Regions from separate parts of the Cytobacillus gottheilii genome, predicted to be linked through region 3. Evidence: riboswitches for the same ligand, from Rfam matches in the RefSeq annotation. Region 3 holds a riboswitch; each other region holds the start of a gene.
The links. A riboswitch is a leader RNA that binds a small molecule or an ion and turns the genes downstream of it on or off. The one in region 3 is predicted to bind lysine.
Positions count from the first base shown of each region.

Region 1: it holds a riboswitch for lysine, as region 3 does, so the genes downstream of both, J1899_RS16510 (aspartate kinase) here and J1899_RS21525 (transporter substrate-binding domain-containing protein) in region 3, are expected to answer to the same signal.
Region 2: it holds a riboswitch for lysine, as region 3 does, so the genes downstream of both, J1899_RS18795 (Na+/H+ antiporter NhaC family protein) here and J1899_RS21525 (transporter substrate-binding domain-containing protein) in region 3, are expected to answer to the same signal.

Region 1 is NZ_CP071709.1:3,331,678-3,335,969, forward strand. It holds gene J1899_RS16500 (succinate dehydrogenase cytochrome b558 subunit) at 1-171, opposite strand, end outside; gene J1899_RS16505 (YslB family protein) at 522-971, shown strand; gene J1899_RS16510 (aspartate kinase) at 1,061-2,290, opposite strand; lysine riboswitch at 2,513-2,690, opposite strand; gene uvrC (excinuclease ABC subunit UvrC) at 2,920-4,292, opposite strand, start outside.
Region 2 is NZ_CP071709.1:3,762,695-3,766,986, forward strand. It holds gene J1899_RS18790 (sodium-dependent transporter) at 1-58, opposite strand, end outside; gene J1899_RS18795 (Na+/H+ antiporter NhaC family protein) at 393-1,967, opposite strand; lysine riboswitch at 2,084-2,305, opposite strand; gene J1899_RS18800 (HD-GYP domain-containing protein) at 2,390-3,481, opposite strand; gene J1899_RS18805 (YunC family protein) at 3,760-4,062, opposite strand; gene J1899_RS18810 (DUF72 domain-containing protein) at 4,157-4,292, opposite strand, start outside.
Region 3 is NZ_CP071709.1:4,369,144-4,373,435, forward strand. It holds gene J1899_RS21515 (amino acid ABC transporter ATP-binding protein) at 1-592, opposite strand, end outside; gene J1899_RS21520 (amino acid ABC transporter permease) at 619-1,389, opposite strand; gene J1899_RS21525 (transporter substrate-binding domain-containing protein) at 1,470-2,324, opposite strand; lysine riboswitch at 2,427-2,610, opposite strand; gene J1899_RS21530 (nitroreductase family protein) at 2,704-3,261, opposite strand; gene rbsK (ribokinase) at 3,394-4,251, opposite strand.

The sequences.
Region 1 (4,292 bases), 1.0 Mb from region 3:
GAAAATCCTAAATGGTAAACTTTCCATAAAATGTGCCGCATCATTAAATGCTTCTTCACCTTTAGTTGCAAAATGATTCACAACCAAGTGCTGTACTAAAAACAATCCAACCGGAATAACACCAAGCAATGAATGCAATCTGCGATAAAAAAACTCTCGATTCCCCGCCATAAAATATCCCCCCTGTTTTGTAACGTGATGCTCAGGATCTATTCATATCCTAACATCAGTAAAAAATGAAAATTTATATCTTACAATTATGTGACAAGTCCATTTTACTCTCAACAGAAAAGAGCGTCAAGAAAACGGATACACAAATTGTTCAATATTAATAAAATTTTATAAATATATTGAAATTGAAAAAACACGTTCACACTTGAATTATCATTCATTTTTTTCAAAAGATGAAATATATTAAAATAGCATTATTTTCCCTTATCAAATATATGCTTTTTTCATGTATCTTTGACTAAAAGGGTTCTAAATTGTATATAATAGTCTCATAGAAAGAGGGGAGATTATTGACTGATCAAACACCAGAGCAAAAACCGTTAACCGTTCATGATGAAACTGTGCCAGCATTTGGGTATGAATTAATTCGTGAAGTGCTGCTTAAGGATTTACTGGGCAAAGAAGCTCCCGGTATTTTATATTGGGCAGGAAAAAGATTGGCACGAAAATACCCATTGGCTTCGATAGATGAAATGATTTCTTTTTTCTCCAGCGCAGGCTGGGGCAATCTAATGCTCTTGAACGAATCAAAAAATGAGATGGACTTAGAATTATCAAGCGCAATCATTAGCGCTCGCTGTAAAAACGATGAAGATTGTGCCTTTCAGCTTGAAGCGGGTTTTATTGCTGAACAGATCGAACAGCAAAAAGGGTACATATGTGAAGCGTTCGAACATCCTAAGAAAAGAAAAGGAAAAGTTCTTTTTACTGTTAAGTGGGATAAAAAGGATACAATCTAAGTTTTCTATAATTTGCGATACAATACTGAATTATGAGGAAAAGAAGAAGCTCTCGAATAAAAGAAGCTTCTTCTTTTTTAGTGTTATTCTTATGCTTTCACTGAATTGGCAGATAGCTGAAATGCATCATGAAGCACTTCAACGGCAGGAAGCATTTTCACTTGTTCTACGACTGCTGAAACTTTAATCTCAGATGTGCTGACCATTTTGACTAAAATTTCGTTCTGCGCAAGCACATCAAACATTTCTGCTGCTACCCCTGGATTTGAGATCATGCCTGAACCTACGATTGAAACTTTTGCTAAGCCAGATTCCCATTCGATTCGATCATATAGAAGCTGATCACGATTTCTCTCAAGCACCTTAACAGTCTCTGTTAAATCTTCATTTTTAATGGAGAAAGACAGCGAAGAAGTTTCGCCTTCCGTCATACTCTGAATAATGATATCCACATTGATATGATCATTGGCTAGTGCTGAGAAAATGGTAGATAATCCGCCAAGGCTGCTTGGAAGCCCTATGACAGATACTCTTGTGATTTCATCTTCAAACGCAACTCCGCGTACAACTAAATTTTGCTCCATTTTAACTTCCTCCTCAATCGTTGTTCCTTGTTCTTTTTCCATGCTAGATCTTACTTCTAAAGAAACTCCGTAGTTTTTCGCGAATTCAACCGCTCTTGGGTGCAGAACTCCGGCTCCTAAATTGGCAAGTTCCAGCATTTCATCATAAGAAACGGATAGAAGCTTGCGGGCATTCTTTATGTAACGGGGATCTGTTGTAAATACCCCAGTCACGTCTGTATAAATATCACATTTATCAGCTTTTAGCGCTGCTGCAAGTGCAACGGCTGTTGTATCAGAACCGCCCCTTCCCAGAGTAGTGATTTCTCCCTCTGAGGTAGCGCCTTGAAAGCCGGCCACAATCACAATTTTGCCTTGCTGAATTTCCTTTTCAATTTTATCACTATCAATATTTAAGATTCTTGCATTTCCATGAATTTCCTCTGTTTCAACACCTGCTTGCCAGCCTGTCATTGAAACGGCCGGATGACCTTTAGAAATTAAAGCCATGCTTAACAGCGAGATCGTCACTTGTTCCCCTGTTGTTAAGAGCATATCCATTTCTCTTTTACTGGGGGAGGACGTAATTTCTTTTGCCATGCCAACAAGCTGATCTGTTGTCTTTCCCATCGCTGAGACCACAACGACAACATCGTTACCCCTATTTTTTTCTTCAATGACCCGGTTTGCAGCATTTTGAATTTTATCGACGCTGCCGACCGAAGTTCCCCCAAACTTTTGCACAATTAAACCCATTTGAATACCCTTCCTTCCGACTATGATGATTTCCCTTTGCCATTTTGTTTTGTCTCAATAAGAAGAATGATTTTTGTATCTTTCTCTTTTTTGCAGTTTTGTATGAAAAATCGCTAGTTAATCGATTCCCGATTTCTTCTGTAAACATGCAGACAAAACAAAAAAGCAATGAGAATTATCTCATTGCTGTGTAGTCAAACGTATACAAAAAATACGTGCACACAGTGAGATAGCTCTCCAAGACTACTGTCTTGACAATCCGGCATTTATTCAATGCAAGACCAGCATGGCGAGTGATGAGTCTCCCCCTGCTTCGGCAAACATTCCCTTTCACAGCAAATCGTCGGAGCTCATTCTCCTCAAAGCTGTTACTGATGAAGCTTGCACCTCTACCTTCACTTTACGCTAAGAAAAGCGAAGCGCCTTGCTAAGCCCCGATAAGCATAAACCGAGCTGGCTAGAAGATTGTCTTTAACCCTCTGGACAGATCGGCTTAGACCCAAGATGGGCTAAGCATTGCAGCTAGTCACTGTTCTAAGTCTATAAATTTATACTTTCAGAAAGTATAAAAAAGTGAGTGAATATGAAAGTTGGTCCAAGTATAGCATATTGTCTATATGATGACAACGCTATTCACTTAGTTTCTTTACGAGTTCTTCTGCTACATTAGCAGGAATTCCTAATTGGCGGAAGTCATCTGCAGAAGCTTCCTTCATTTTTTTAACTGAACCAAAGGTCTTTAACAGTTGCTTTTTGCGCTTTTCACCGATCCCAGCAATGTCATCGAGCATAGATTGGAATGTACCTTTTCCTCTTAACTGGCGATGGAACGTGATGGCAAAGCGATGGACCTCATCCTGAATTCGCTGCAGCAAATAAAATTCCTGGCTATTGCGTGCAAGCGCAACGATTTCCAGCGGATTCCCAAATAACAGCTGCGACGTTCGGTGTTTTTCATCTTTTACGAGTCCTGCCAGCGGCAAATCAAGACCCAGCTCATTTTCAAGAACATCTCTGACCGCTTCAACATGACCCTTTCCTCCATCAATAATAAGCAGATCCGGTAGAGGCAGCTCTTCTTTTAACACTCGAGTATACCTTCTGCGAACCGCCTCACGCATGGATTCATAATCATCCGGGCCTTGAACGGTTTTAATTTTATATTTACGGTACTCCCGTTTCGCCGGTTTTCCGTCAATAAAAACGATCATTGCAGATACTGGATCTGCACCTTGAATGTTTGAGTTGTCAAATGCTTCAATCCGATGCGGCGTATAAATTCCAAGCTGTTCGCCCAAACTCTCCACTGCCTTAATCGTCCGGTCTTCATCCCGCTCAATGAGAGAAAACTTTTCCTGCAGCGCGATTTTGGCATTTTTATAAGCTAATGAAACCAAATCTTTCTTTTGTCCCCGCTGCGGATTTAATACTTTTACACCAAGAAGCTTTTCTGCCATCTCGCCATTAACAGAAGATGGTGCTAAAATTTCCTTCGGCTTAAAATGATTTGCTTTCATGTAAAATTGACCGAGAAACGTAAGGATTTCTTCCTCAGGCTCGTTATGAATGGGAAACATGGAGACATCCCTTTCAATCAGCTTGCCTTGGCGGATAAAAAAGACTTGTACACACATCCAGCCTTTATCAACAGCATAACCAAAGACATCACGATCAGTGAAGTCAGTCGTTGTCATTTTTTGCTTTTCCATCGTTGCATCAATATGAGCGATTTTGTCTCTATACTCTTTTGCACGCTCAAAATCAAGGTCTTCAGCCGCAGCCGCCATTTTTTCTGTAAGTTCTTTCTTTATATCTTTATAACCGCCATTTAAAAAACGGGTAATTTCCTCTGTCATTGTCCGATATTGCTGCTGATCCACTTCCTTCACACATGGAGCCAGGCATTGTCCTAAATGATAATACAGGCATACGCGGTCAGGTAAGGTAGCACATTTCCGAAGCGGATAAATGCGATCGAGCAGCTTTTTTGTTTCGTTTGCAG
Region 2 (4,292 bases), 610 kb from region 3:
AACCTACAGCCGCCAAAATGAATCCAGCTCTCGTACCCCACTGAGGACGATTTTCCATAATCTATTATACCCCCTACAATAGTCCGCATTAAATTTTCCGCAAGTGGGAAATTTTTATATTTTCAGACTATTTAATTTAATATAAATTTAGTATATATACTTTTACTACTACTGTCAAAACATTATTTGGGACATAATATTTATTTATTTTTCGTTACTAGAAAAGCAATTACGTTCATCTTCTCGTATTTCCGGCAGTCCCAGTCCCTCCTCCTCTCAATCTATATGTATGCATGTAAGAGAATTTCTTTCTGTATATTTCAGAAAGTTTTAAAAATACAATAAAAAAAGAAAAGCCCTCCCGCTATTGACGAGAAGACTCTTTATCATCATTATTTCATCTGTTCCATGTCTAACTTGAATTTTCGAGTACCGACAAAGGTAAATACAATCAGTAATAGAGCAATGGCGGCCACACTTAAGATCGTACTGTCTGTAAAACCAAGGATCAGGAAACCGACACCCGATATTGCTGCTGATATAAGGGCATATGGAAGCTGTGTAAGAACATGGTCGATATGATTGCATCCTGCTCCTGTTGACGAAAGAATCGTTGTATCTGATATAGGAGAACAATGATCGCCAAAAACGGCTCCAGCTAGTACAGCTGCCATTGCAGGCAGCAGCAGGTTTATATCTGTTGCTGCAGCAATATCACCTGCAATCGGGAGTAATATTCCAAAAGATCCCCATGAAGTTCCTGTGCTGAACGCCATTACTCCCGCGATGATAAATAGAAGGAAGGGCAAAAAGGATATCTCCATATTTGAATTCTCAACAAGTCCAGCCAGGTAGGCACCTGTTTCCAGCTGTCCAATTAAATCAACAATCGCCCAGGCAAATAGAAGAATATAGATTGCCGGGAGCATCGATTTAATTCCGCTCCAAATCCCTTTGAAAACAACAGAGCCTTCAATCCCTTTTTTCACGGTAACTTGTCTTGTAAAGAACAGCAATGTAACAATTAATCCAATGACGCCACCGAGAACAAGGGATTTTGAGACATCTGTATTTTCAAAAATCGTTAAAATGGTCGCATTACCCGTTACAGCCTGATAACCAGTCCAGATCATCGCCCCCACTGTACCTGCCACTAATGCGATAATTGGCCAGACTAAGTCGCCGACTGTTCCTTTTGTACTAACAGGTAAATCTTCCTCTAATTTTCCAGGTGCAGGCTTCTCAGGGTCCATTACCTGATTATCTCTTACAGCCCGAATTTCATGCTTTTTCATTGGCCCGATCTCAAATCCTTTGATCGCAACGATAAAAACGATGGCCAGCGTTGTCCACACATATAAATTCATAGGAATCATCTGCAAAAATACCGAAAAGGCTGTATAGTCCGTTAAATTATGAGATGCAAGAATGGTACCGATTAAAGCAATAATATAGGCACCCCAGCTTGAAACAGGTGATACAACACAGACAGGAGCAGATGTCGAATCAATTAAATAAGCAAGCTTGGCTCTTGATACCTTTTGACGATCAGTAATCGGCCGTGAAATCTGACCAACTGCAAGCGCATTAAAATAATCATCAATAAAGATAATCACGCCTAATATGGCACCGATCACCTGTGCACCTGCCCGGGTTTTTACCCGTTTCATTGCCCATTCGCCAAAGGCCCTGCTTCCTCCCGATATAGAGATGAACGCTGTAATAACCCCTAATATCAGTAGGAATAAAATAATATACATATTCCACGTATTAATGCTTCCACCATCAATAAAAATTCCTTTTACGGTTTCCCATAGTATAGATCCAGCTTCAAGAAAGTCCATTTCAGCAAGTATAATTGATGCTGTAAGAATCCCTACTCCTAGCGAAAGCAGCACTTTTCTCGTTAAAATAACAAGAAGTATTGCAACAAGCGGCGGAAGCAGAGAAAATATTGTATTTTCCATTATATTTAACCCTCCCAGAAATCATTTCGGCAGAGGCATAGCAAAAGAGCTCAAAATAAAAAGAGCAATGGCAGAGAATCTCTATCATCACTCTTGATAATCTATTCTTCTCCATTACGATCTGTAGCTCCCCATTGCAAGGGTCAACGAAAAGAATGCAATAAAGACTGCAAAGACTTTTCAAATCTTGCAATGACAGTGTTACCTCTCTTAAAGGTAACCCCAGCGAGATAGCCGCTGACATCAGCTATCCACTTCGGCAGTATTCCCTTTCAGCTGCTCTCCTTGTTGTCATCCTCAAACAGCTTACTAATGAATATTGCACCTCTACCCCATCGGATATGATAAGGTTCATATTCAATTAGAATAATTATATCAAAATAATAAACATTCTACAATGGAGGTCTTTTCCTCTATAAACATTAGTTCTGCCATGTTGTATCACAGCCGCTTATCATGATTGATAAGTCTTGCTTTAAATCTAGTTCATAGGCCTCAACCCTTAAACCGCTCTCTTCAAGAATCCGCACAATAGGGCGATCGCACATTCCTACATTTTGATGAATCACAACACCTTTTCTTCCATCGTTTAACTCAACAGTCATCCCGACTGGATATAAAGCAACAGATTGCCGAAAGCTTTCAATCAGTTTTGCATCGAATAATGTGCCAGACCCTGCATATAAGATTTCCATACCTTCATGCGGAAGCATAGCTTGACGATAAATACGATTAGATGTGACGGCATCAAACACATCTGCGACAGCGATAATTTTGGCAAAGGGATGGATGTCTTCTCCAGAAATACCTCGTGGATATCCGCTTCCATTCAAACGCTCATGATGCTGATAGGCGCAATGAGCCACGATTAATGAGACACTATGTACTCCACGTAATAAGTCGAACCCTGCTTCAGCATGCTTCTTGATTTGAAGAAACTCTTCCTCCGTTAATCTGCCGGGCTTTAACAGTATGTTCTCAGGTATCTGCATTTTCCCAACATCATGCAATATCGCCCCCATACCCAGCAGTTCTAAATCCTTTTGGGAGAAGTTAAGCTGTAAACCAATCGCTAAGGAATAAAGTGTAACATTTAAAGAATGAGAGAAAATATAATGATCATATGTATACACGTCAGACATTATTGAAATGAGGTTTTGATCTCCTTTTATCTCATCCAAGAGCGTGCTGATCAGCTTGGAGAAACTTTTTGACGCCTTATCTATAACGAAGGATTTATCTAAATTCTGGTCATTTGCTGATTGCCGAAACGTATCTTCAATCATAAGAATTGCTTCTCGGCGCAATTTTTCCGGCAATGTGGATTTATAAACAATATCCTTCATTCTCTCGTCTACTACATATATATATGTAATCCCCATTTTCTGCAGCCTGGATAACATTCTTCCGTCAAGCTTTACTCCTCTATTTAAAAGGATTTTGCCTTTATCATTATATATGGATTTCCCTAGTACACTGCCAATTTTGGCAGATTTTGTTGACACTAATCTCATGAAAAAACCTCTTTTTCATCTATAAGTTATCCATTCTAATTCTACTTTTCGCTTTTATCATCAATATTTTACATGTTTGCCCATATTATTCAAGTTTGAGCATTTCAAAGCAGGAATTTAGTCTTAATCATATATTATCATTCCTCCAGCAGCTAGCAAAAGAAAATTTATAAATTATCTGTTTTTCTCTTCACATGGAGATTGATTCTTAATTATCAGTATATAGCCTGCTAAAAAAGCTGAGACTGCATATAGCAATCTCAGCTTCTAAATATTATTTATATCATTTTTAAAAGAGCGTCTCTGCCTGTCATGCCTTTCTTAATTCCAAGTGTTTCAGCTTCAAATGTGACAGATTCAAGCGGCGCTTCAATTAATTGTTCTATCGTTTTTACACCAACAGCTCTTCCTGCAATCACTTTTCGATCTTTTAGCTTTTCATTTAGAAGTGCCACATCTAATGCTCCGCACATGATATATCCTTTATCATTTGTAACTACAAGTAGATTTGTTTTAGGAAGTTCCACCGATACACTTAAGAATGTATGGCCATCAATCTCTATAGGACTTAAATTCATCATATCTTGCCCCACTCCTTTCCTTACACCATATGATGGTACAAGAAAAAAAGTGTAGAACCTGGGAAATCTCTTATGAAAACCTACTTATCAGCCACTAAAATAAATCGAGCTGCCTTGGTGCTAAGCAGCTATATTCAATGCCAAGCATATCAATGAACTGCTTAGCATTGTCAGCAGCGTCTCCGCCGGAGTTATTATTAAACAATACATAAATTTGCTCACACTTCTGT
Region 3 (4,292 bases):
CATGTGTAACGATTAACATGGTTAAGCCTGTTCCAGCGAGCTCTTTCATAATTTTTAATACTTCGCCAACCATTTCTGGATCTAACGCAGAAGTCGGTTCATCGAAAAGCATTACATCGGGTTCCATTGAAAGGGCACGAGCGATAGCAACACGCTGCTTTTGACCGCCTGATAAATGGCGAGGCTTAGCATTAATGTAATTTTCCATCCCTACAACCCGCAAGTATTTGCGTGCAATTTGTTCCGCTTCTTCCTTTGAACGCTTTAATACTTTTATTTGTCCGACCATACAGTTATTTAATACATCATGATTATTGAACAAGTTAAATTGCTGAAACACCATCCCCAGCTTTCGGCGGTATTGGTGGATATCATGACGGTCGTCCAAAATATTTTCTCCATTATAAATAATCTGGCCGCCGCTTGGTTTTTCAAGTAAGTTTACACAGCGCAACAGTGTTGATTTCCCCGAGCCTGAAGAGCCGATAATTGTAACAACTTCACCTTTTTCCACAGAAAAATGAATATCCTTTAAAACCTCATGCGAACCAAATGATTTGCTTAAGCGCTGGATTTCAATGATTGTTTCCATATATGTTCCTCCTCTCAGTCAAAAAATTACATCCCTTTATTGGCTTTCTTTTTCATATCTTCTGCTGTTTCAATATGCAAGTTATTGCCGATCACAGTGTAGTTATCCGGCCCCTCGAGTTTGCGTTCGAAGTAGCGCAGGATGAGAGTAATCGCAAATGTCATAATAAAGTAAATAATACACGCGACAAAGAATGATTCAAAATAGCGGAAATTATTGCCCGCCACCGTTTTCGTCTGGAAAAATAATTCTGTCACAGAAATAACACTTAATACAGCCGTGTCTTTAATATTAATAATGAATTGGTTCCCTGTTGCCGGCAAAATATTGCGGATTACTTGCGGCATAACTACATGAATCATGGTCTGCACATGATTCATGCCGATCGCCTGTGCCGCTTCATATTGGCCTTTATCAACCGAGATGATGCCTCCACGCACGATTTCAGCCATATAAGCACCTGTATTAATCCCTACTACCACGATACCTGCAATAATCGGGTTCATATGAAAATTAAAGGCAAGTGCAGATCCATAAAAAATGACCATTGCCTGTACAATCATTGGCGTGCCGCGGAAAAATTCGATATAAATGGTTAAAATGGCATTGATCAGTTTAAGCAGATTCTTTTTTATTCCTTTTTCAGGAGCAGGTATTGTTCGAACTACACCTGCCAGCAAACCAATGAGCGATCCAATAATTGTTCCTGTTAAAGCGATGACTAATGTCCAACCAGCTCCGCGCAAAAACATCGGCCAGTTTGACTGTATGATTTGTATCATCCAATCGAGACTCATGGTGATCCTCCTTTTTTAATGAATATGTCAAAAAAGAAGCCGGCTACATGTCATGTCATGCAGCCGGCCGTGCAGCGGTATTAGTTTGCTGCTGGCTGATTTTTAATCGCCTCATCCATAATTTCTACACGTTCTTCTTCAGAGATACCCGCTAAGATTTCATTGATCTTTTCAGTTAGCTCGCTGTCTTTTGCAACACCTACAGCAATAGCTGTATCGTCCTCAGATGTTTCAAAGCCTTCTGTAAATTCAACCATTGCAAAGTTTTCATTTGCAGAAGAAGCACTCACACCTTCAGGACGTTCGGAAACGTAGCCGTCAATTACGCCAGATTCTAGCGCAACACGCATAGCAGGGAAGTTGTCCATTGCCGGCTGCTGTTCAACACCATCAATTTGTTCAATAACTGAGTAATGGAACGTATTCAGTTGAGCCGTTACTTTTGCACCGCTGAAATCTTGAATAGAAGTGGCATTTTCATAGTCTCCGCCTTTTTTCACTACCATGACAAGGTCGGATTTATAATAGTTGTCTGAGAAATCAATTGTTTGCTTTCTTTCCTCAGTTGGTGACATCCCTGCGATAATCGCATCAATTTTATCAGAAGTTAAGGCAGGTACAAGACCATCCCACTCTGTTTTAACAATCACTAGCTCTTTCCCTAAGCCTTCAGCGATTTTTTTCGCAATTTCCACATCATAGCCGCCTGCAAATTCAGCGTTTCCATCAATTTTTACACCGCCATTTGCATCATCCATTTGTGTCCAGTTAAAAGGTGCATAACCTGCTTCAAGACCTACACGGAATACATCTTTCTCAGCATCAGAATCTGAGCCTGAACCCGCAGAACCCTCATCTGAGCTAGTCCCGCACCCTGCTAAAAGCAATACTGCCGCAAGTGCCAATACACTTAAAAACGATAATTTTTTTCTCATATTTTTCTGCCCCCATTTTTTCTTTTAATAAAAAACAAAAAAGACCTGAGATGAACTCAGGTCTTTGTATACATAGATAGCCTAAATCCTCCACTTTTCCCTTAAAGAGATAGCACACCTCGAGTAAACCGGGAAGTTTACCGAGACAGTCCTGCAGCTCTTAACTGCAGACCCAGCATCCAATACTTGAGCATATTGCACACTTCGGCGGGATTTCCTTCTTTTTAGCATCATCGCTGCTCACGCTCAACTAAAAACTAATAAATACCGCACCTCTACCTCACCGAAAAGTGAGGTTTATTCAATTTTCATATAATCATAGGCTACAATAAAACATATAGTTCTGTCAACCTAGTAAAAACTGACAGCTTTTGGTTAGTTATTCTGAAATAATTTCTAGCTTTTCTCTAATAGAAGTTCTTGGCTTTGCTTCCGGCACATGTTCAGCATATCCGATCATTAATGTGCCAACGATCTTTTCACCTGGCTGCACACCCACCTTTTCACGGAAAACCGGATTGTAAATCCAGTCATTTGTGCGCCAGATCATTCCGATCCCTCTTGCCCATGCTGCAAGCTGGAAGTTTTGAATAAATGCTGAAACGGCCCCGTAATCCTCGTCCCATGTTTTTTGACGAGGATCCTCAGGCATAATGACGACTAGATGTATGGGAATAGAACGGAAATACGCTGCTTTTTTTGCTGCCTTTTCTGCCGCTTCCTCTCCAGTGCCCTGAGTTGCTTTAAAAGCTTCTATATATTTTTCTTTTCCTTCCCCGCTATATAAAAGAAAACGCCATGGCTCAGTCATTTTGTGGTTTGGCGCCCATTTTGCTACCTCAAGCAAGTCAATGATTTCCTCAAGAGCTACTGACTTCTCCTGAAACTTCTTAATGGAGCGTCTTCCTTTAATCAATTCATCAATACTTTGCTGCATTTCTCCTCATCCTCTCTCATTATTCCCCTCTTCTTATAAGCGTAATTTAAATTGGTCTTTTAGGCAATTTAAGCGTCCATGGAGTGTGTTACTGAGATTTATTTATCTATGACTGTACTATCTGCTATGAGCTTACTTATTCAAGTCCGACCTGCTTGGCATTCCTGCCTGGGCACCAAGTTTTGTTACAGAAAGACCTGCTGCTTTAACGGCAAATTGGCAGGATTCTTTTAAAGGCAAGCCCTCAGAAAGGGCAACTGCTAAAGCACCAATAAATGTATCCCCTGCTCCTGTTGTATCAATTGCATCCACTTTTAATGCAGGTATCGAGACTCTTTCTCCTTGATCAAAATACTCCGCACCGTCTTTTCCTTTCGTGATAACCAGCTTTGAGAGAAGAGCTTCTTTGTTTGTAAATGCCGAAAACAGCTTGTTAGCCTCCGCTTCATTTGGCGTGATATAGGTAATTTTATCAATCCAATTTTCTGGTATGTCATGATAAGGAGCAGGATTGACGATCACATTTACATGACCTTCAGCAGCTATTTCTAGTGCTCTTTCTACCGATTCAAGCGGTATTTCAAACTGAAGCAGCAGCCAGCTGCTCTTTAATATCTCTTCTCTATGCGACTCAACCATTTCTGGTGTAATTCTCTTATTCGCTCCAGGCACGACTATAATTTTATTATCGTTATTCCAAACTGTAATACTGGCGATCCCCGTTTTTTCATTCTTTAGACTGCGAATATGCTCAATATTAATCTGATGGCCTTTTAAATGGTTTATATATTGCTCACCAAATAAATCGTCTCCCACACAGCCAATCATTTTTACCGGCGCCCCCAGTTTTGCTGCCGCAACCGCCTGATTAGCCCCCTTTCCTCCTGGCACTGTAAGAAAGTTTTCTCCCAGAACTGTTTCGCCTAATGCAGGCTCTCTGTTTGTAATTGTAACAAGATCCATATTCATACTGCCGATTACAGTGATCATCTTTATTCTCCCTTCAATTAGTAAAAAACACGAAGAATTAT